Regions from separate parts of the Burkholderia cenocepacia genome, predicted to be linked through region 2. Evidence: predicted binding sites of a transcription regulator. Region 2 holds the regulator's gene; each other region holds the start of a gene.
The links. Region 2 encodes HrcA, which represses chaperone genes, less so after heat shock. Its sites were predicted from a motif close to TTAGCACTCNNNNNNNNNGAGTGCTAA; they were not measured.

Region 1 (5,681 bases), 140 kb from region 2:
ATGCGTCGGCGGCCGCCGCCAGCCATGCGTCGGCCGCACGCACGGCCCCGCCACGCGGGTTGGGCAATGCGTCAGGGTGGGGAACGTTCGCCGGATCGGACGTCATGGACACGCGCGCCTGTCATCGTCAAGTCGCTCGCGCGAACCGCGGCGCGCGAACGCCGGGCCGGTGCGAGGCCTGAGCGGAGTGTCCGTGGGCGACGGGCCCGGTCAGATCTGGACCATCTCGAAGTCTTCCTTGCGGGCGCCGCATTCGGGACACGTCCAGTTGATCGGGACGTCTTCCCAGCGCGTGCCCGGGGCAATGCCCTCTTCCGGCAGCCCGGCTTCTTCGTCGTAAATCCAGCCACAAATCAGGCACATCCAGCTCTTGTATTCCATCTTAAGCCGCGTCGGGGAAAAGTCGGTAAATTCGGGAGCCATGATGGTACCGTGTCGGGGCCGGACTGCCTAGCAATCGCGCTGGAGGACGGCGCCTACGTTGCGCTGCGCTAAAAAATCCGTCGTACCGGCCGGATTCCACCGCATAATGGTTGAAAAGTGCGGCCTGCCGGGCAACACAGGGCCGAACCCGCCCATTCGCCTCGCCGTCCGCATGTCCGTCGCTCGTCCGTTTTTCTCTTGCCCCATTTTTACATGTCCAGCAACGCCCCTCCGATCGTCCTCACCTTCGGCCTGTCCGATCCCACCGGCGGCTCCGGCCTCCAAGCCGATCTGATGACCCTGGCGAGCATGGGCTGTCACGGCGTGTCCGTCCTGACCGGCTATACCGTGCGCGACTCGGCCGCCTGTGATGAAGTCACCGGCCTCGATCCCGACGTCGTCGCCGCGCAGGCGCGCATGCTGCTCGAAGACATGCCGGTTGCCGCGTTCAAGATCGGCGCGGCGACGCGCGCGGAAGTCGTCAGCGCGATCGCCGAAGTCGTCGCCGACTACGACGGCGTGCCGCTCGTGCTCGCGCCGGACTTCACGCTCGACGACGAACACGTCCTCGCCGCCGACGACCTGCGCGAATCGATCGCCGACCTGCTGGCGCCGCAAACCACGTTGCTGGTCGCCGACCACGCGACGCTGATCGCGCTCGCGCAGCCGGACGGCGATGCCGAGGCGCCGAATCTCGACGCGGCCGTGTCGCACCTGCTGTCGCAGGGCTGCGAATACATCCTGTCGTCGGAAACCGGTTCGCACCGGCTCGTCAATACGCTGTACGGCGAGGAAGGCCAGCTTCGCGAAGACATGTGGGATCGCTCGCCGCACCGGCTGATGGGCATCACCGATACGCTGGGCGCGGCCATCGCGGCGCTGCTCGCGAACGGCCAGGAGCCGCCCGAAGCCGTGCGCGAGGCGCAGGAATACCTGTATCAGGCCGTGCGCGACGCGTTCCGGCCCGGCATGGGCGCGTACCTGCCCGACCGGTTCTTCTGGGCGCGCAGCAACGACGAGTCCGACACGCCGCCGGCCGTGAAGGCCGACCCGGTGCCGAGGACGTCGCACAGGCATTGAGCTGCGCGCGGCGGGCAGGTCCCGCCGCCGCGAACGGCATGCCGAATTTCACGTGCAAATAAAAAAGACCCGCATCGCTGCGGGTCTTTTCTTTTGGCTGGAACGCACATCGCTGCGCGCTCCGGACACCATCGACCGAAGTCGATTACATGTCCATGCCCATGCCGCCCATGCCGCCCGGCATGCCGCCCGGCATCGGTGCGTCTTCCTTCGGCAGTTCTGCGACAGCTGCGTCCGTCGTCAGCAGCAGGCCTGCAACCGAAGCTGCGTTCTGCAGTGCGGTGCGCGTGACCTTGGTCGGGTCGACGACGCCGGCTTCAACCATGTCGACGTACTCGCCCGTTGCTGCGTTGTAGCCGTAGTTGCCCTTGCCTGCAGCAACTGCCGCCACCACGACGCTGGCTTCTTCGCCGCCGTTCGTGACGATCTGGCGCAGCGGCTCTTCCATTGCGCGCAGCACGATCTTGATGCCGGCGTTCTGGTCGGCGTTCGCGCCGGTCAGGCCTGCGATCGCGGTACGAGCGCGGATCAGCGCGACGCCGCCGCCTGCCACGATGCCTTCTTCCACAGCTGCGCGGGTTGCGTGCAGTGCGTCTTCGACACGTGCCTTCTTTTCCTTCATTTCGACTTCGGTCGCAGCACCGACCTTGATCACTGCAACGCCGCCTGCCAGCTTGGCCACGCGCTCTTGCAGCTTTTCACGGTCGTAGTCCGACGTCGCTTCCTCGATTTGCGCGCGCACTTGCTTCACGCGTGCTTCGATGTTCACGGCTTCGCCTGCACCGTCGATGATCGTCGTGTTTTCCTTGCCCACTTCGATGCGCTTCGCCTGGCCCAGTTCTGCCAGCGTTGCCTTCTCGAGCGTCAGGCCGGTTTCTTCCGCGACGACTTGACCGCCGGTCAGGATCGCGATGTCTTCCAGCATCGCCTTGCGACGATCGCCGAAGCCCGGCGCCTTGACCGCGACGGTCTTCAGGATGCCGCGGATGTTGTTGACGACCAGCGTCGCGAGTGCTTCGCCTTCGACGTCTTCTGCGATGATCAGCAGCGGACGGCCAGCCTTCGCGACTTGCTCGAGCACCGGCAGCAGATCACGGATGTTCGACACCTTCTTGTCGTGCAGCAGCACGAACGGGTTGTCGAGGACGGCGACTTGCTTGTCCGGGTTGTTGATGAAGTACGGCGACAGGTAGCCGCGGTCGAACTGCATGCCTTCGACGACGTCGAGCTCGTCGGCCAGCGACTTGCCGTCTTCGACGGTGATCACGCCTTCCTTGCCGACCTTGTCCATCGCTTCAGCGATGCGATCGCCGATCGACGAATCGCTGTTCGCCGAGATCGAGCCGACCTGTGCGATTTCCTTGTTGGTCGTGCACGGCTTGCTGATCTTCTTCAGCTCTTCGACAGCCGCTGCGACTGCCTTGTCGATGCCGCGCTTCAGGTCCATCGGGTTCATGCCCGATGCGACGTACTTCATGCCTTCGCGAACGATCGATTGCGCGAGGACGGTTGCCGTCGTCGTGCCGTCGCCTGCGTTGTCGCTGGTCTTGGAAGCGACTTCCTTGACCATTTGCGCGCCCATGTTCTGAAGCTTGTCCTTCAGCTCGATTTCCTTCGCGACCGACACACCGTCCTTGGTGACCGTCGGGCCGCCGAAGCTGCGCTCGAGCACGACGTTGCGGCCCTTCGGACCCAACGTGACCTTGACTGCGTTGGCGAGAATGTTCACGCCTTCGACCATCTTCGAACGGGCGGAATCGCCGAATACGACGTCTTTAGCTGCCATCTTCTAACTCCTTGAATTCTTGGGAATATGTACCGTCGGAGGACGCTTACTTGGCGTTGACCACGGCCATGATGTCTTCTTCGCGCATGACCAGCAGTTCCTGGCCGTCGACCTTCACGGTCTGACCTGCGTACTTGCCGAACAGGACACGATCGCCGACCTTCACGTCGAGCGCGATCGGGGCGCCCTTGTCGTCGCGCTTGCCCGGGCCGATCGCCAGGACTTCGCCCTGATCCGGCTTTTCAGCAGCGGCGTCGGGGATCACGATGCCCGAGGCGGTCTTGGTTTCCTGATCCAGGCGCTTGACGATCACGCGATCGTGCAAAGGACGAAGGTTCATATTCACTCCTCTCTTGACTGAGATTGAAGAACGCTTAGGGAATCTGCCCGGCTTATCGCCCGGCAGAGAATTGTTAGCACTCTCGTGCAGCGAGTGCTAATTATATGGACGGGTTTTGACAAATTCAAGAAGGGGAACCAGAGGAATTTTCGAGGCGGCGACGCGGCGGGAAAAACCACGAAAACAGCAAAAAACCCTTTTAAAACAATATATTGCCGAGCACAACCACCCCCGCAGACGGGCCCGCGCGGCCCGCGCCGCTCATCCAGCCCCGTTTGGACACCGGGTAAGCCCGGAGTTCCTGAGACCGATGACATCGCATCGAAAAAACCGTGCGGACGCCGATTTCGTCTGCCGCGACGTGCTCGTTCGCCGGCGTCGCCGGGCCGCTTTCACGCGTCGGCGCAGTCCGCGTCCGGCAGCGGCCGGAAGGTCCGGCCCTCCGTCTCGACGGTCGTGGCCAGCCGCCGCGCGAGCCCCTTCGCGCCCTCGCGCATCACGACGTCGTGATTCCATCGGAACAGCGGCCGTGCCAGCGGCTCCAGCCAGTTCATCCAGCCATGCGTGCGGATGTGCCAGTCGTAGCGCACGACGGTGCGCGCGCCGGCGGCGGCGAACGACCAGCGTCCGTCGCCCTCGATCGCGCCGCTCGCATGGCCTTCGAGCACATGCGGCCGCTCGACGCGCCGCACGCGCATGTCGAAGGTCAGCCGGTAGGGCAGCGCGCCCTTCCATGTATACCGGTGCAAGGCGCCGACGCCGCGCGCGTCGCCCGGCTCGAGCTCGACGGTGCGCACCGCGCCCTTCCACCAGTCGGGCCAGCGGTCGACCTGATAGATCGCATCCCAGACCGCCGCGAGCGGCGCATCTACCCGCCAGGTCGTCGAAAACCGGTATTCCGCCATGCAGCCTCCGGCATGCGCGTTCTGGAACGCGGATCGGCGCGCCGTCAGGGCGCGAAGAAACGCTCGGGAAACGCGACGTCGATCTCCACGTCATCGAGCGTCACGGTTTCGAGCGGCGTGTCGTCATCGTTCGCGTAGCTGATGACCTTCAGCGGAAAACCGTCCGCGGCGTCGAGCCACAGCCGGTAGCGATGCACGCCGTCGACCGCGTGCGCGGGCGCGCCCGTGACCAGCACGCGCAGCGCGGTCCGGCCGCCGACGGCCTCCTCGCCTTCGGTCACCGTCGCGCCGCCCTGCTGCAGCGCATGCACGTTGCGCAGCAGTTCGCCGACGTCCGAGCGGTCGACCCGGTGGCCGGTGCGGTCGCGCACGAGCGGATTGGACGGCGACAGCGTCAGCGCGGGCGGCGCATGCGTACCGAACGGGCGCAGCCGCACCTTGCCGTCGCCGGGATCGTACGCGAGCACCGCGCCGCGATGCGGCGACACGAAATCCATCCGGACGAAGCCCGGCTTCAGGTACGCGTAGCGGATTTCGGTGCGCTCGCCGTCGCGCGCCGACGAACGAATCGTCGCGCGGTACGAGCGGACGTGGTCGAAATGCGACTGCGCGACGGTCACGGGATCGGCTGTCATGCTCGCTCCTATCAGGCTCGCGGCCAGCAACGCGGCGATCACGGCGCCGCCTCGACATCGAGTACGCCTTCCATCCCGCGCTCGCGATGGCTGCGGAAAAACAGCAGCCGGTGCGTGCAATAGTAGGCGAACCGGCCCGGCTGCTGCGGCGTGAAACGAAACGTTCTCGGCGTGGTGCCGAGCTCGGTATGCACCGCGATGCCCGCCTGCGGCGGCGCGTCGATCTCGAAGCTGTGCGGCACCACGCCGGGCTCGGCCGATACGGTCAGCTCGACCGGCACATGCGCGCGGACGATCACGTGGTTCGGCCGGAAGAAATAGCTGCCGCCGACGATCGTCACGCGCTGCACGCCATCGGCATCGACCGGCACGCGCACGAGTGCATCGCCCTGCGCTTGCGCAAGCATCGTGCCCACGACGAACGCCGCCAGCACGAGTCCCTTCATCATCGCCGTCTTCATCGCCTGCTCCCTGCGGGCACCGCACGTCATCCCTTCCACGCGTCGGTCGGC
Region 2 (5,681 bases):
AAGGAGCTCGGCTACGCGTCGGATCTCGACCTGATCTTCCTGTACGACGACCCGGACGAGCGCTCGGCGGACGTCTACACGACCTTCACGCGGCGCCTGATCACGTGGCTCACGACCGCGACCGGCGCGGGCGCGCTGTTCGACATCGACCTGCGGCTGCGGCCGAACGGCGAGGCCGGGCTGCTCGTCACCGATCTCGACGCGTTCCGCCGCTACCAGTTGCGCGAGGGCGATGCGGCGAACACCGCGTGGGTGTGGGAGCACCAGGCGCTGACGCGCGCCCGCTACAGCGCGGGCGACGCGCAGATCGGCGCGGCTTTCGAGGCGATCCGCCAGCAGGTGCTGACGACGCCGCGCGACGGCGGCGTGCTCGCGAAGGAGATCGTCGATATGCGCGGCAAGGTGTTCGCCGGCCATCCGAACCACACCGAGCTGTTCGACCTGAAGCACGATCGCGGCGGGATGGTCGACATCGAGTTCATCGTCCAGTACTGGGTGCTGCTGCATGCGTCGAGCGACGCGGAGCTGATCCGCAATACCGGCAACATCGCGCTGCTGCGCGAGGTCGCGCGTTTCGGGCTGATGGGCGAGGACGAGGCCGAGCGTGTCGGCGCGGCGTACCGCAAGTACCGGAAGCTCCAGCACAAGCTGCGGCTCGACGGGATGGAGAAGGCACGCGTCGATCCGGCAGTGGTGGCCGACGAGCGGGCGGCCGTGACGGCGCTGTGGGAGCGCGTGTTCGGGGCCGTTGATGTTCAGGGCGGCTGAAACGGGCGTTTGAGGCGCGCGTTCGAATTCCACGGACGATTCCGCGGCGCAAGGCGGATGCGATCGAGCGGCCGATCGTCCGTCCGTGAAAAAAGACCGGCGCACACGCCGGTCTTCCTGCATTCGGCCAACGCGGTGCCAGCGTCAGGCCGCCAGCATTTCCTTCGCGTGCTTGCGTGTGGTGGCCGTGATTTCGAGCCCGCCGAGCATCCGCGCGACTTCCTCGACGCGGCTCGCCTTGTCGAGCGCGACGACCGACGACACCGTGCCGCCGCGCTCGTCGGCGCCTTTCGCGACCTGGAAATGATGGTCGCCGCGCGCGGCGACCTGCGGCAGGTGCGTCACGCACAGCACCTGGCGGTCGCGGCCGAGCTGGTGCAGCAGGCGGCCGACCACTTCGGCGACGCCGCCGCCGATCCCCGTGTCGACTTCGTCGAAGATCAGCGTCGGCGTCGGGCTCGCCGCGCTGGCGATCACCGCGAGCGCGAGGCTGATCCGTGCGAGCTCGCCGCCCGACGCGACCTTCGCGAGCGGCCGCAGCGGCACGCCCGGGTGCCCGGCCACGCGGAACTCCACCTGTTCGAGCCCGTGCGGGCCGCCGTCGACGAGCGGCACGAGCGCGACTTCGAAGCTCCCGCCCGCCATCGACAATTCCTGCATGCCGGCCGTGACGGCCGTGCCGAGCGCCTTGGCCGCCTGCGCGCGCGCCTTCGACAGGCGTTTGGCGTCGGCGAGATAGGCTTCCCGCGCCTTGGCCTGCGCCGCCTCGAGCGCGCCGAGATCGGCGGCCGCGTCGAGCGCGGCGAGTTGCGCGCGGCGCGCCGCATGCTCTTCGTGCAGCGTGTCGGGCGGCAGCCGGAACTTGCGGGCGGTCGAGTGCAGCGCGTCGAGACGCGTTTCGACCTGCGCGAGCCGCTCCGGGTCGAGATCGACGCGCTGCGCGTAATGCGACAGCGAATAGACGGCTTCCTGCAACTGGATCTCGGCCGGCTCCAGCGACGCGAGCGCATCGCCGAGCGCGGTGTCGTAGTCGGCCAGGCTGCGCAGCTTCGACACGATCGCGCCGAGCTGCGCGAGCATCGCGTCGTCGGACTCGGACAGCGCGTTGAGCGCGCCGCGCACGCCTTCGATCAGGTTCGCCGAATGCGACAGGCGCTTGTGTTCGTTGCTGACTTCGTCCCATTCGCCGGCTTGCGGCGCGAGCTTGTCGAGTTCGGCGAGCTGCCACGCGAGCTTTTCGCGCTCGAGCTGCAGTTCGCGCTCGTGCGCCTTCGCGGCGTCGATCGCCTGCGTCGCGTCGCGCCATACGCGCCACGCGCGCGCGACGTTCGCGGCATCGGCGACGAGCCCCGCATGCGTGTCGAACAGCTCGCGCTGCGCGTCGGGCCGCATCAGCAGCTGGTGCGCGTGCTGGCCGTGGATGTCGACGAGCATCTCGCCGAGTTCGCGCAGTTGCGCGAGCGTCGCGCTGGTGCCGTTGATGAATGCGCGCGAACGGCCGTTCGCGTCGATCACGCGGCGCAGCATCACGCTGTCCTCGGCGTCGAACGCGTGTTCGTCGAGCCAGCGCGCGACGCGGTCGTGCGGCGTGAATTCGGCCGTGATGTCGGCGCGACCGCAGCCGGTGCGCACGACGCTCGCGTCGGCGCGTTCGCCGAGCGCGAGGGCCAGGGCGTCGATCAGGATCGATTTACCGGCGCCGGTTTCGCCGGAAAAGACGGAAAAGCCGCTGTCGAATTCGAGATCGAGCGCGGCGACGATGACGAAGTCGCGGATCGAGAGGTGGCGGAGCATGGTGTCGGGAGCAGCGGCGTCAGGACGCCTTGTCGTCTTCGTTCGATGCGTGTTCGTTCCAGTGCAGCTTCTTGCGCAGCGTCGTGTAGTAGCTGTAACCGATCGGGTGCAGGAACGGCACCGTGTGCTTCGAGCGGCGCACCTCGATCGTATCGTTCAGTTCGAGCGACGTGAACGACTGCATGTCGAAGTTCACGTTGACGTCGCGGCCGCCGACGATCTGGATCGCGATCTTCGAATCGTCGGGCAGCACGATCGGCCGGTTCGACAGCGCGTGCGGCGCGATCGGCACGAGCACGACGCCCGCCAGCTGCGGATGGAGGATCGGGCCGGCCGACGACAGCGCGTACGCGGTCGAGCCGGTGGGCGTCGCGACGATCAGGCCGTCCGAGCGCTGGTTGTACATGTAGCGGCCGTCGACCGACGCGCGCAGCTCGACCATCCCGGAGAAGCCGCTGCGGTTCACGACGACGTCGTTGAACGCGAGCGCGTGGTAGATCGGTTCGCCGTCGCGCACGATCCGCGCCTCGAGCAGCGAACGCTCCTCGCGCTCGAACTTGCCGGCCAGCATCACGGGCACGAGCGCCTGCATGTCGGATGCCGCGATGTCGGTGATGAAGCCGAGCCGCCCGTGGTTGATGCCGATCAGCGGGGTCCGGTACGGCGCGAGCTGGCGGCCGATGCCGAGCATCGTACCGTCGCCGCCGAGCACGATCGCCACGTCCGCTCGTGCCCCGATTTCGGCCGGGGTGAGCGCCGGATAGCCGGCGATGCCGATTTCCCGCGCGGTATCGCCTTCGAAGACGACCTCGAAGCCGAGCGTGGCGATGCTGTCCGCCAGCGTGGCGAGCGGTTCGGCGATGCCGGGCGTGTTGCTCCGGCCGACGAGCGCGACAGTCTTGAACTGATTACCGGTTTTCATGCCGGCATTACACCATAGCTCGTTGACGAAAAGAACCGGCTGTGCGCCGACGGGGCCGGATCGGGCCGCCCCGCGCAACGGTGGCCGACGGTACTCGCCGCAGTCGCGCGGTTGCGCTAAAATTTTCCACCATGCTAGATCCTCGCGCACGAACCCTCCTGAAAACCCTGATCGAACGGTATATCGCCGACGGTCAGCCGGTCGGCTCGCGCACGTTGTCCCGTTACTCCGGGCTCGAGCTGAGCCCGGCGACGATCCGCAACGTGATGTCCGACCTGGAGGAACTCGGCCTCGTGTCGAGCCCGCACACGTCGGCCGGCCGCATTCCGACGCCGCGCGGGTACCGGCTGTTCGTCGATACGATGCTGACGGTCGAGGCGCCGATCGACGCCGAGGCCGTCGCGCGCCAGGTGCAGAACACGCTGCAGGCCGGCGAGCCGCAGCAGCGGGTGGTCGCGGCTGCCGCGAGCGTGCTGTCGAACCTGTCGCAGTTCGCGGGCGTCGTGCTGACGCCGCGCCGCAGCCACGTGTTCAAGCAGATCGAGTTCATGCGCCTGTCCGACAAGCGCATCCTGCTGATCATCGTCACGCCCGAGGGCGACGTGCAGAACCGCATGCTCGCGACGCCGCGCGACTATTCGCCGTCGCAGCTGACCGAGGCGTCCAACTACATCAATGCGCATTTCGCCGGCCTGTCGTTCGACGAGGTGCGCCGCCGCCTGCGCGACGAGATCGACCAGTTGCGCGGCGACATGACGACGCTGATGCACGCGGCCGTGACGGCCAGCACCGAGGTGCCCGACACCGAGGACACCGTGCTGATTTCCGGCGAGCGCAACCTGCTCGAGGTGGCGGATCTTTCTTCCGACATGGCGCGGCTGCGCAAGCTGTTCGACGTATTCGACCAAAAGACGGGCCTCCTGCAACTGCTCGACGTGTCGAGCCACGCCCAGGGCGTGCAGATCTTCATCGGCGGCGAATCGACGCTCGTGCCGATCGAGGAAATGAGCGTCGTCACCGCGCCGTACGAGGTGAACGGGCAGATCGTCGGCACGCTCGGCGTGATCGGCCCGACCCGCATGGCGTACAACCGCGTGATCCCGATCGTCGACATCACCGCGCGCCTGCTGTCGCTCACGCTGAGCCAGCAATAACCGGTGACCCGCCGGCGGTGGCGGGCAATCGCCGGCCAGATCCCGCCCCGCTATCGTGCCGCGCCGTCGCTCGCGGCGACAGTCGGCCGAACGGCACGGGGCGGCCCGCTATAATCGAGGACCGTCCGGTCCCGTGCCTCGAGCACGTTCTTGCCCATGCGTTTCGATCTTGAGCCGCCTTCGAGCGTCGCGGCCGCCCATCGCATCGGTGTGCTGCTGATCAATCTCGGCACACCCGACGCGCCCACGCCGCGCGCCGTACGGCGCTACCTGGCCGAATTCCTGTCGGACCCGCGGGTCGTCGAAATCCCGCAGGCCGTCTGGCAGGTGCTGCTGCGCACGCTGATCCTGCCGCTGCGCGGCCGCTCGTCCGCGAAGAAATACGCGGCCGTCTGGATGCCCGAGGGTTCGCCGCTGCGCGTATACACCGAGCGCCAGACCGACAGCGTGCGGCATCTGCTCACGTCGAACGGCTATCACGTGATGGTGGACTACGCGATGCGCTACGGCAGCCCGAGCATTTCGCATGCGCTCACGCAGTTCAAGCGCGCCGGCGTCGAGCGCGTGCTGCTGATGCCGATGTATCCGCAATACTCGGCGTCGACCACGGCCACCGCCTTCGATGCCGCGTTCGACGCGCTGGCGCGCATGCGCAATCAGCCGGAAGTGCGCTCGGTGCGGCACTACGCCGACCATCCGGCCTATATCCATGCGCTGGCCGAGCAGGTGCGCCAGTACTGGTTGCAGCACGGCCGGCCCGATTTCGCGGGCGGCGACAAGCTGGTGCTGAGTTTCCATGGCGTGCCCAAGCGCACGCTCGATCTCGGCGACCCGTATCACGACCAGTGTCAGCAGACGGGCGCCTTGCTGATGGCCGCGCTGGGGTTGTCGACCACCGAATGCCGCGTCACGTTCCAGTCGCGCTTCGGCAAGGCCGAATGGCTGCAGCCGTACACCGCGCCGACGCTGCGCGAATTCGGCGAGGCCGGCGTGCGGCGCGCCGACGTGTTCTGTCCCGGCTTCACGGCCGATTGCCTGGAGAC
Region 3 (5,681 bases), 1.1 Mb from region 2:
GCGAGGAAGTGACGGGCGACGCGATCTGCGCGCTGTTCTCCCGCGAATTCTTCGAGACCGACGGCCCGGCCGCACGCCACGGCAGCAGCGCGCGCTGGCAAAACCGCGAGATCGCGGTGGCGCCCGCCGCCGACGCGACGCCCGACGACGCCGTGCGACGTTTCGCCGCGGCATTTGCGGCGGCCGCCGGCGCCGCGATCGACGTCGCGTCGTGTGAACACACGCGCACCGCGGACGGCCGGATCGCGGTATCGGTCGGCTGCCGGGTCGGCGACGCGCCGCTGCGGCACGGGGTCGGCGTGCACGCCGATGCGGCGAGCGCGGCACTCGATGCGGTCGTCAGCGCGATCAACCGCTCGGCATGGCACTGCGCCGATCGACGCGCGGCGGCCTGAGCGCCGGGCTTCGATGCAGGGTTGAAAGGTCAGCGAGCGGTGCGTGACCGCCCGTGCGCCGCGCGATCCGCGCCGCACGAGGCAGCAAAAAGCGGCTCAGAAGGCCGCTTCGGTCGGGACATGAAAAGGCGCGGCACCCGCGCTCACGTCTCGGTCGCGCACCGCGTCGCCTGCCACGCGAACAGGCACCAGCGGCCCTGGTCGTGCGTGTGGACGGACGTATAGGCAATCGGGAAGACGAGGCCGCCGTTGTTCGTTTCCATCTCGATCAACGCGCGGCCGGTGACGACGCAGGTCTCGTCGCCGACCGGCAGCACGTCCTGCGACTGGATTTCGATCTGGCGATAGCGGCGGCGGCCGGCGACGATGGCGTCGATGAACTGCTGCTTGGTTTCGCGCTTGCCGTTGGTGTGGACGAAAAACACCTTGTCCGACAGCAGCGCGGCGAGCGCCTCCCCGTCGCCGTCCACCATCGCCCGGAACCGGTCGCGCTCGAGCGCGCGGATCGCATCGACCACCTTCGCCATCGCCTGACTCCTCGGCAACGCGCCCGCCTTGCACGGGCGTACGGATCAGAAGTTGTACTGCAGGTAGAACTGGTGGAAATTTATACCAGGATTCGGCTCTTTGATACCCGCGTTAGACACATGTTCGAACCGATAGCCGACCTGATACTGTTGCCGTTGGCCGAACTGCACGCCCACGCCGCCCGTCGGCGCGAACTGGAACGCCGTCGACAGCGAGAAATTGTCCGAGATCGTCGGGTGCGTCAGAAGCCGGACGCCGCCGCCCGCCTCGATGAACGGGCGAATCTGCCCGCTGCTCTTGATGAAACGGAACATCGGCGTGACGCCGAACTCGCCGATGTTGCCATGGACGTTGCCGCCCGTGTGCCAGTAGCCGGCGTGCCCTTCGACGACGAACGCGAAGTGCCAGCCGCCGATTTCCCACCAGTTCCAGCCCGGGTCCCACACCACGCCGATATCGGCCTTGTCGATCCCGCGACGATCCGAAAACCCGCCGCCCGCCTGGATCCCCCATCGATCCGCGAAAGCCGCAGCGGATCCGCCCAGAAGAGACGCTGCCAGCATCGCATGCAGCACCAGCCGGCTGCCGGGCCGGCGATTCTTCTTATTGTTCATCTGACACTCCAACTTTGTGGGTTGAATGGAGCCTGCCGCAACGGCCGGGCCCGAGCGAACTGAATGGTATGGTAAAGGACTTTTCGGATCGGCATCACGAAGCGAAATTGTTTGCTTCCAAAACGACAAAAATCGAAATCGTCTACTGATTCCCATCAGAAACAACGGGTTACGGAACTTCGTGGCCCCGCCCCTGTCGCAGAATAGACTATCGACTCAACCGGTTCGATAGAAAAACGGGGAACTCCGATGCCCCCGCCCGCTCTAAGGAATTAGCACTCGTATTGCGGGAGTGCTAAGATGACCCACGGAATCTCATTCGAGACCGGGGGCTTGTCCCTGATTCCAAAGGAGTTTTTTAGTGAGCCACGCCCTGACCCTCCCGAACACGCTGAGCCCGACGCCGGCCAAGGCCGAATCGGCAGGCTCGCTGGCGCTCGCAGCCCAATCGATGTTGCCCGGCCAGCTCGGCAACATCGACGCGTACATCCAGGCCGTCAATCGCATTCCGCTGCTGACCGCCGAAGAGGAACGCCGCTACGCAACCGAATTCCGCGAGGACAACAACCTCGACGCGGCGCGCCGCCTCGTGCTGTCGCACCTGCGTCTCGTCGTGTCGATCGCGCGCAACTATCTCGGCTACGGCCTGCCGCACGGCGACCTGATCCAGGAAGGCAACATCGGCCTGATGAAAGCCGTGAAGCGGTTCGACCCGGCGCAAAACGTGCGCCTGGTGTCGTATGCGATTCACTGGATCAAGGCCGAGATCCACGAGTACATCCTGCGCAACTGGCGCATGGTGAAGGTCGCGACCACGAAGGCGCAGCGCAAGCTGTTCTTCAACCTGCGCAGCCACAAGAAGAGCATGCAGGCGATGACGCCCGAGGAAATCGACGGCCTCGCGCAGGAGCTCAACGTCAAGCGCGAGGAAGTCACCGAGATGGAAACGCGCCTGTCGGGCGGCGACATCGCGCTCGAAGGCCAGGTGGAAGACGGCGAGGAGTCGTACGCGCCGATCGCCTACCTGGCCGACTCGCACAACGAGCCGACCGCCGTGCTGGCCGCACGTCAACGCGACATGCTGCAGACGGACGGCATCGCGCAGGCGCTCGACGCGCTCGACGCGCGCAGCCGCCGCATCATCGAGGCGCGCTGGCTGCACGTCGACGACGATGGCTCGGGCGGCTCGACGCTGCACGATCTCGCCGCCGAGTTCGGTGTGTCGGCGGAACGCATCCGCCAGATCGAAGCGAGCGCGATGAAGAAGATGCGCACGGCCCTCGCCGAATACGCGTAAATCCCGGCGATTTAGAGCGCTTCATCGAAAACCGCTGCCTGCCCGGCAGCGGTTTTTTTTCGTCCGTTTTTCCGCTGCTTTTCCCCCGCTTTTCAACGCGCTTCACGCTCCGTTTCTTCGCCGATTAATTGACCTGATTCATCGGGTATTACGCCATTTGCGGTGCCCTTCCGCATAACCTTGATCCACCTCAATTTTTACCCCACGTTTCGCGACGGTCTGCCGCAGCGCAGCACTCGGCATCGGAAAGCAGTCCTTTTAAAATTGGCATGTCAGGCGCAAAAGGATTAAAACAGCTTCACGGCCGTCATAAATCCGACGTAAAGTCGCCCCCAATCCGACGTAAATCGATTCAGGATAATCGCCTTGATCTCGATCAATAAAGAGCCTGCGCCGCCTTCGCGGCCGGCCGGCACGATTGGCTGGCGTGCGCGCATCGCCGCGTGGGCACGCGGACCGACCCTCGCCCGCGACATCACCCTGGTGCTGATCGTCAAGCTGATCCTCCTGATGTCGCTCAAATACGCATTCTTCAATCATCCGCAGGCCGAGCACATGTCGTTGCCGCCTGCCGCCGTCGCCGAGAAGCTGCTCTCGGTGCCGGCGCCCGCCTCTACCGAGGGAGACCACCATGATAAGTAGTGAAGTCGTCGATCTGTCACGCCTACAGTTCGGCATCACGGCGCTCTACCACTTCCTGTTCGTGCCGCTGACGCTCGGCCTGTCCTGGCTGCTCGTCATCATGGAAGCCGTCTACGTGATGACCGGCAAGCAGGTCTACAAGGACATGACCCAGTTCTGGGGCAAGCTGTTCGGGATCAACTTCGCGATGGGCGTGACGACCGGCATCACGCTCGAATTCCAGTTCGGCACGAACTGGTCGTACTACTCGCACTACGTCGGCGACATCTTCGGCGTGCCGCTCGCGGTCGAAGGCCTGATGGCGTTCTTCCTCGAATCGACGTTCGTCGGCCTGTTCTTCTTCGGCTGGAACCGCCTGTCGAAGGTCAAGCACCTGATCGTCACGTTCCTCGTCGCGCTGGGCTCGAACCTGTCGGCGCTGTGGATTCTCGTCGCGAACGGCTGGATGAACAACCCGGTCGGCGCCGAGTTCAACTACCAGACGATGCGCATGGAGATGACGAGTCTGTTCGACGTGCTGTTCAACCCGGTCGCGCAGGTGAAGTTCGTGCACACGGTGTCGGCCGGCTACGTGTCGGCGGCGATGTTCGTGCTCGGCGTGTCGTCGTGGTACCTGCTGAAGAAACGCGACGTCGACTTCGCGCTGCGCTCGTTCGCGGTCGCGGCCGGCTTCGGCCTCGCGGCGACGCTCTGCGTGATCGTGCTCGGCGACGAATCTGGCTATACGACCGGCGAAGTGCAGAAGATGAAGCTCGCCGCGATCGAATCCGAATGGGAAACCCAGCCGGCGCCCGCGTCGTTCACGCTGATCGGCATCCCGAACCAGGAGGAACAGCGCACCGACTACGCGATCAAGATCCCGTACGCGCTCGGCCTGATCGCGACGCGCTCGATCGACGAACCGGTGATCGGCCTGCGCGATCTCGCGAAGCACAGCGAGGAGCACATCCAGAGCGGGATGATCGCGTACGGCGCGCTGCAGAAGCTCAAGCAGGGCGACACGAGCGACGCGACCCGCGCGCTGTTCGACCAGCACAAGCAGTATCTCGGCTACGGGCTGATGCTCAAGCAGTTCACGCCGAACGTGACCGACGCGACGCCCGAGCAGATCAAGGCCGCCGCGAAGAAGACGATCCCGCCCGTCGCGCCGGTGTTCTTCTCGTTCCGGATCATGGTGTTCCTCGGCTTCCTGTTCGTCGCGACGTTCGTTGCCGCGTTCTGGTTCTGCGCGCGGCGGCAACTGCTGCAGGACAACCGCCGCTGGTTCCTGCGCTACGCGGTGTGGGCGATCCCGCTGCCGTGGATCGCGATCGAATTCGGCTGGATCGTCGCCGAGCTCGGCCGCCAGCCGTGGACGATCGCCGGCGTGCTGCCGACGCACCTGTCCGCGTCGAGCCTGCAGCCGAGCGACCTGTACCTGAGCCTCGCCGGCTTCATCCTGTTCTACACCGCGCTGTTCGTCATCGAGATCAAGCTGATGTTCAAGTACGCACGCCTCGGCCCGTCGTCGCTGCATACCGGCCGCTATCACCACGAACTCGCCGCTGCCGGCGAGCGGGCCGCGGTCTGAGCACGCCCTCGCAACCGAACAAGGAATCGCTATGGACTATGCAACTCTCAAGCTGATCTGGTGGCTGCTCGTCGGCGTGCTGCTGATCGGCTTCGCCGTCACCGACGGCTTCGACATGGGCGCGACCGCGCTGCTGCCGTTCCTCGGCAAGACCGACGAGGAGCGCCGCATCATCGTCAACACGGTCGGCGCGACCTGGGAAGGCAACCAGGTGTGGCTGATCACGGCCGGCGGCGCGATGTTCGCGGCCTGGCCGCTCGTCTATGCGGCGTCGTTCTCCGGCTTCTACTTCGCGATGCTGCTCGTGCTGTTCGCGCTGTTCTTCCGGCCGGTGGGCTTCGACTACCGCAGCAAGCGGCCGGACCCGCGCTGGCGCGCGGGCTGGGACTGGGGCCTGTTCGCCGGCGGCTTCGTGCCGGCGCTGGTGTTCGGCGTCGCGTTCGGCAACCTGCTGCAGGGCGTGCCGTTCAAGTTCGACAGCGACCTGCGCGTGACCTACTACGGCGGCTTCTGGGCGCTCTTGAACCCGTTCGCGCTGCTGTGCGGGCTCGTCAGCCTCACGATGCTCGTCGCGCACGGCGCCGCGTTCATCAAGATGAAGACCGACGGCGTGATCGCGCGCCGTGCGTCGATCG
Region 4 (5,681 bases), on a different replicon from region 2:
TGCCCGATTCCACCACGTCGACGAATTCGGCGACGCCTCTCAGCCGTTCATCCATGCCGCTCCGCTCCGGTGCGATGACAGGGTTGTGTCCATGCTGGCGACAATCGTTGGCCGAATTCTCGCCAATGCGTCCGCCTGCGCAACACTATGATAGTCCGGACTATCTCGAAAAGGAGTCGACATGCATGCATGGCATCTCAAACCGGGCGACGGCCTTGCCGGGCTCCGGCGCATCGACGCGACGCCGCGCGCGGTCGGGCCGACCGACGTCGTCGTGAAGATCCACTCGGCCGCGCTGAACTATCGCGACCTGATGTTCGCGCGCGGCGACTATCTGGGTATCGGCAAGGAAGCGCTGATCCCGGTCGCCGACGGCGCCGGCGAAGTGGTCGAGACCGGCCGCGACGTCACGCGCTTCAAGCCGGGCGACCGCGTGATCAACACCTACTTCCCGCGCTGGATCGACGGGCCGCCGACGCCGCACAAAGTGTCGGGTTCGCCCGGCGCGCAATTCGATGGCGTGCTGGCCGAACGCTTCGTCGCCGACGAAACCGCGCTGGTCGCGATTCCCCCGCATCTCGACTACGACGAAGCGGCGACGCTGTCGTGCGCGGGCATCACCGCGTGGAACGCGCTGTTCGTCGGCGGCGGATTGAAGCCGGGCGCGACCGTCGTGCTGCTCGGCACGGGCGGCGTATCGATCATCGCGCTGCAGCTCGCGCAGGCCACGGGGTTGCGCACGATCGTCACGTCGTCGAGCGATGTGAAGCTCGAACGCGCCCGCGCACTCGGTGCGGACGCAACGGTCAACTATCGGACGACGCCCGAATGGCAACATGAAGTATTGCGGCTCACCGGCGGCGCGGGCGCGGATCTCGTCGTCGAAGTCGGCGGCCGCGATACGCTGCCGCGCTCGATCGCCGCGACGAAGCTCGGCGGCATCGTGTCGATCATCGGGGCCTCAGCAGCTTCGGCGGGCCGGTACTCGATCTGCTGCCGCTGATCGGCGGCGTCAAGCAACTGCACGGCTTCATGGTCGGCAGCCGCGCGATGCTCGACGACGTCGCGCGCCTCGTCGACGCGAAACGGATCAAGCCGGTGGTCGATCGTGTGTTCGGCTTCGACGAAGCGCCGCAAGCGTATGCGCACCTGCAATCGGGGCAGCACTTCGGCAAGGTGGTGATTCGCGTCGCGCAGTAACGAACGAAGGCGGCGCAAGTCGCCTTCATTCGCCATCCCTCGCATCCTCCCTTCCCCGCCCTCCCGTCCAAAGCGTATCCGCGCAAATGCTTTTCGGAATCCGTTATTGGATCGCGCCGCCGCGCATTTTTATACTCGTCAGCACTCTCTGTTAAAGAGTGCCAGCCAATTTCGACAGAACAGGACAGGACGAAAAAATGAGCCTACGCCCCTTGCACGATCGCGTGATCGTGAAGCGACTCGATCAGGAAACCACCACCGCGTCGGGCATCGTGATCCCCGACAGCGCCGCCGAAAAGCCCGACCAGGGCGAAGTTATCGCCGTCGGCCCCGGCCGCAAGGACACGGACGGCCAGCGCATCGTACCCGATCTGCAGGTCGGTGAACGCGTGCTGTTCGGCAAGTACGCGGGGCAAGCCGTCAAGGTGGACGGCAACGAGTTTCTCGTGCTGCGCGAAGAAGACATCGTCGCGGTCGTCAATCAATAACGGAGCGCAATCATGGCAGCCAAGGAAATTCTTTTCAGCGACATCGCACGGTCGAAGCTGACCGAAGGCGTGAACATCCTCGCGAACGCGGTGAAGGTCACGCTCGGCCCGAAAGGCCGCAACGTCGTGCTCGAACGCAGCTTCGGCGCGCCCGTCGTCACGAAGGACGGCGTGTCGGTCGCGAAGGAAATCGAACTCGCGGACAAGCTGCAGAACATCGGCGCGCAACTCGTGAAGGAAGTCGCGTCGCGCACCAGCGACGCGGCCGGCGACGGCACGACCACGGCCACCGTGCTCGCGCAGGCGATCGTCCGTGAAGGCCAGAAATACGTGGCGGCCGGGCTCAATCCGCTCGACCTGAAGCGCGGCATCGACAAGGCCGTCACGTCGGCCGTCGAGGAATTGAAGAAGATCAGCAAGCCGACCACCACGAGCAAGGAAATCGCGCAGGTCGCGACGATCTCCGCGAACGGCGAGGAGTCGATCGGCCAGCGCATCGCGGAAGCGATCGACCGCGTCGGCAAGGAAGGCGTGATCACGGTCGAGGACGGCAAGTCGCTCGCCGACGAGCTCGACGTCGTCGAAGGGCTGCAATTCGATCGCGGCTACCTGTCGCCGTATTTCATCAACAATCCGGACAAGCAGATCGCCGAGATCGAAAGCCCGTACATCCTGCTGCACGACAAGAAGATCTCGAACATCCGCGACTTGCTGCCGGTGCTCGAACAGGTCGCCAAGTCGGGCCGGCCACTGCTGATCATCGCGGAAGACGTCGAAGGCGAAGCGCTCGCGACGCTCGTCGTGAACAACATCCGCGGCATCCTGAAGACGGTCGCGGTCAAGGCGCCGGGCTTCGGCGATCGCCGCAAGGCGCTGCTCGAGGACATCGCGATCCTCACCGGCGGCCAGGTGATCGCCGAGGAAACGGGCCTGACGCTCGAGAAGGCGACGCTGGCCGAACTGGGCCAGGCGAAGCGCATCGAGGTCGGCAAGGAAAACACCACGGTGATCGACGGCGCGGGCGATGCGAAGAACATCGAAGCGCGCGTGAAGCAGATCCGCGTGCAGATCGAAGAGGCCACCTCCGACTACGATCGCGAGAAGCTGCAGGAACGCGTCGCGAAGCTCGCGGGCGGCGTGGCGGTGATCAAGGTCGGCGGCGCGACCGAAATCGAGGTGAAGGAGAAGAAGGATCGCGTCGACGACGCGCTGCACGCCACGCGCGCGGCCGTCGAGGAAGGCATCGTGCCGGGCGGCGGCGTCGCGCTGATCCGCGTGCGGCAGGCGATCCGCGAACTGAAGGGCGCGAACGCCGATCAGGACGCGGGCATCAAGATCGTGCTGCGCGCGCTCGAGGAACCGCTGCGCCAGATCGTCACGAATGCGGGCGAGGAAGCGAGCGTCGTCGTCGCGAAGGTCGCGGAAGGCACGGGCAATTTCGGCTACAACGCGCAGACGGGCGAGTACGGCGATCTCGTCGAATCGGGCGTGCTCGATCCGACCAAGGTCACGCGCACCGCGCTGCAAAACGCGGCGTCGGTGGCCGGGCTGCTGCTGACGACCGATGCGACCGTGTACGAAGCGCCGAAGGATGCGGCGCCGGCCGCCGCACCGGGCGGCCCGGGTGCGGGCGGGCCGGGGTTCGATTTCTGACGACGCAGCAGCGTGCGCGCCGGTTCGCCGGCGTGCGTGCGGCCGCGCAGGACCCTGCAACGCGTGGCGACGAAAGTCGTCACGCGTTGTGTACTTTGGCGCGACGCAATACGATTGCCGGCGGACCGATTGCCGCACCGGCCGCGACGTCCGACTGGCGCGCGGCGAGAAAAGGCTACGTCGCCAGCATGACGAACCCGAAGTCCGTCGCATTCTACGGCAGTATCTTCGCGCTGAGGGCGCCGGCCCATGCGCCGGCGTGGGTCGATCTGTCGGTCGTCGTGCTGTCGGTCGCGACCCCGGCTGCGTGGTATTGCACGATGGCGCTGCTCGCGTCGCGTCCGTCGGTGCGCCGGTTGCTGGTCCGGCGCAAGGCCGCGCTCGATACGGCCGCCGGACTGTTGCTGATGGCAGTGGGTGGGCGGATGCTGGCCGGACGTTGATTCGCGGCGTACTCGTCCGTCTCGAACGCTCACCGGCCATACCGGCCCGACGCACCCCGTCTCCGGCGCGTGCGTAACCGGCGATTCACCCACCTTTACGACCTTTTTACTTGCGCCCGCGCATCCGTTCGCTAGAATGGATTCGCCATCCACTACCGAGCACGCGCCATGCGCATCCGAAGTCCTCGTCCTCCGGGTTGCTTCTCCGCCTGACAGGCCGGACGCCTGCGTCTCCTTCCCGAGCCACCGTCCCGCCGACAGGCGGACGGTGCGCGCCGTGGCCCTTCCCGTGCATGCTTGAACACGACGTCGATGCGGTCGTCCCGCATCGCACATCGCAATGCGTGCGACACGTTCCGCGTAACGGCACGTCATCGGTCTGCCGATCCGATCCATTTATTTTGCATCACTGATTTTATTCATGGGGATTCTCGCTTCCGAAGCCGCGCGCGCCCCGTCTCGATCGTCTTTCATACAGGAGCAAAGGAATGATGCTGGGCTTGACGTTCTGGAAACACGTGATCGGCGCGCGAACCCCTGCTCTGCGCGAGGACCGGACGACGGCGCACGGCCGACACCGCCGGGTGTCGAGAACGCTCGTGCTGGCAAGTGCCATCGTGGCGTTCGCGGCAATCGCATCGGGCGCGCCGGTCGTCGGCATTTCAGTGTTTCTGCTGACGACGCTGCCGTTCGTGCTGTCGGGAACCTGAGGTGTCCGTATCGCGCGCGGCGGCATCGGCGCTCGATACGATATTTTAATGCCCGGCCCCCGCGTATCTGACACCGTCTTTACGCGGGTTTGTCTAGGATTCCCCTGTCATTCCGACACGGAGAGATCCGCATGCAAACGCATCAGGCCGCCGTCGGCGGCCAATCCGACCGCCCTCAGCAACGCGGTGGCACGCCGTTCGCGACCGCGCTCGCCGACGCCTGTCCGCCGGACAATATCCTGCTCGACGTACCGGTGGAAAGTGCAATCCAGTTGTTCGACCTCGTCGCTCACCATGTCGCACGCGACAGCGGCGTATCCGCGGAACGGATCCGGGCCGAACTGATCAAGCGCGAACAACTCGGCTCGACCGGCCTCGGCCAGGGCGTCGCGATTCCGCATGCGCGCGTCGACGGGATCGGTTCGGCCGTCGCGCTGTTCGTCCGCGCGCGATACCCGTTCACGTTCAACGCGCCCGACCGCAAGCCCGTGCGCGAATTCGTCGTGCTGGTGCTGCCGCACGCGGACGACCGTGCACACCTCGAACTGCTCGCCGACGCCGCGCGATGGTTCGGCGAACGCGCGATCCGGCAAGCGTCACGCGACGCACAAACGCCCGACGAGATTCGCCGACTCATGCAACGCACTGTTTGATCGAGCGTCGCGCAACGACAGGTATCCCCTTCATCCTTTCGAACGCCAATGTTCCCAGACCCTGACACTCCCACTCGACGCGTGGCCGGCTTGGCCCGCTCACTGCCGTTCATGCAGGCGCTGCACGGACAGACCGTCGTCATCGTCGACGGTGGTGCCGCCAGCGACGTCCACACGCGCTCGGCCTTCGCGCAGGATGTCGCGCTGCTCGCGCTCACCGGCATCCGTCCGATCGTCGTCCAGAGCGCGCCGTCCACGTCCGGTACGCAATCGATCCACACCGTGCACGCCGCCATGACCGGCATCAACCATGAACTCGCGCGCCTGATCGGCAGCCACGGCGCGCGGGCAATCGGCATCGACGGTCACGACGGCGGCCTGCTCGTCGCCAGCGCCGTACCCGACAGCGCGAACACGAGCACGGTCGCGCGGTTCGACGTCACCGCGTTGAACGCGTTGCTCGACAACGGACTGGTGCCCGTCGTGATGCCGGTCGCACCAGACGACGCGGGTCGCGACTGCCTGCTGCGCCCT

Region 1: a site for HrcA is predicted at 3,703-3,729, ahead of groES (co-chaperone GroES). Genes of this name have one in related genera too.
Region 3: a site for HrcA is predicted at 1,810-1,836, ahead of rpoH (RNA polymerase sigma factor RpoH). Genes of this name have one in related genera too.
Region 4: a site for HrcA is predicted at 1,339-1,365, ahead of SY91_RS28590 (co-chaperone GroES). Genes of this name have one in related genera too.

What each region holds. Positions count from the first base shown of each region.
Region 1 is NZ_CP060039.1:1,392,102-1,397,782, reverse strand. Features, by position in the region: gene SY91_RS06500 (hypothetical protein) at 1-106, opposite strand, end outside; gene SY91_RS06495 (rubredoxin) at 211-381, opposite strand; gene SY91_RS06490 (hydroxymethylpyrimidine/phosphomethylpyrimidine kinase) at 637-1,503, shown strand; gene groL (chaperonin GroEL) at 1,649-3,289, opposite strand; gene groES (co-chaperone GroES) at 3,336-3,629, opposite strand; gene SY91_RS06475 (SRPBCC family protein) at 4,022-4,534, opposite strand; gene SY91_RS06470 (LolA family protein) at 4,579-5,211, opposite strand; gene SY91_RS06465 (Heme/copper-type cytochrome/quinol oxidase subunit 2) at 5,208-5,630, opposite strand; gene SY91_RS06460 (anti-sigma factor family protein) at 5,657-5,681, opposite strand, start outside.
Region 2 is NZ_CP060039.1:1,256,727-1,262,407, forward strand. Features, by position in the region: gene glnE (bifunctional [glutamate--ammonia ligase]-adenylyl-L-tyrosine phosphorylase/[glutamate--ammonia-ligase] adenylyltransferase) at 1-768, shown strand, start outside; gene recN (DNA repair protein RecN) at 913-2,562, opposite strand; gene SY91_RS05885 (NAD kinase) at 2,582-3,484, opposite strand; gene hrcA (heat-inducible transcriptional repressor HrcA) at 3,616-4,638, shown strand; gene hemH (ferrochelatase) at 4,795-5,681, shown strand, end outside.
Region 3 is NZ_CP060039.1:142,238-147,918, forward strand. Features, by position in the region: gene leuA (2-isopropylmalate synthase) at 1-395, shown strand, start outside; gene SY91_RS00680 (nuclear transport factor 2 family protein) at 539-922, opposite strand; gene pagL (lipid A 3-O-deacylase PagL) at 968-1,537, opposite strand; gene rpoH (RNA polymerase sigma factor RpoH) at 1,899-2,834, shown strand; gene cydP (cytochrome oxidase putative small subunit CydP) at 3,195-3,476, shown strand; gene SY91_RS00700 (cytochrome ubiquinol oxidase subunit I) at 3,466-5,046, shown strand; gene cydB (cytochrome d ubiquinol oxidase subunit II) at 5,078-5,681, shown strand, end outside.
Region 4 is NZ_CP060040.1:2,716,882-2,722,562, reverse strand. Features, by position in the region: gene SY91_RS28600 (LysR substrate-binding domain-containing protein) at 1-55, opposite strand, end outside; partial or broken gene SY91_RS28595 (zinc-dependent alcohol dehydrogenase family protein) at 182-1,200, shown strand; gene SY91_RS28590 (co-chaperone GroES) at 1,398-1,688, shown strand; gene groL (chaperonin GroEL) at 1,701-3,341, shown strand; partial or broken gene SY91_RS28580 (LysE family transporter) at 3,467-3,784, shown strand; gene SY91_RS28575 (hypothetical protein) at 4,273-4,494, shown strand; gene SY91_RS28570 (PTS sugar transporter subunit IIA) at 4,626-5,147, shown strand; gene SY91_RS28565 (acetylglutamate kinase) at 5,196-5,681, shown strand, end outside.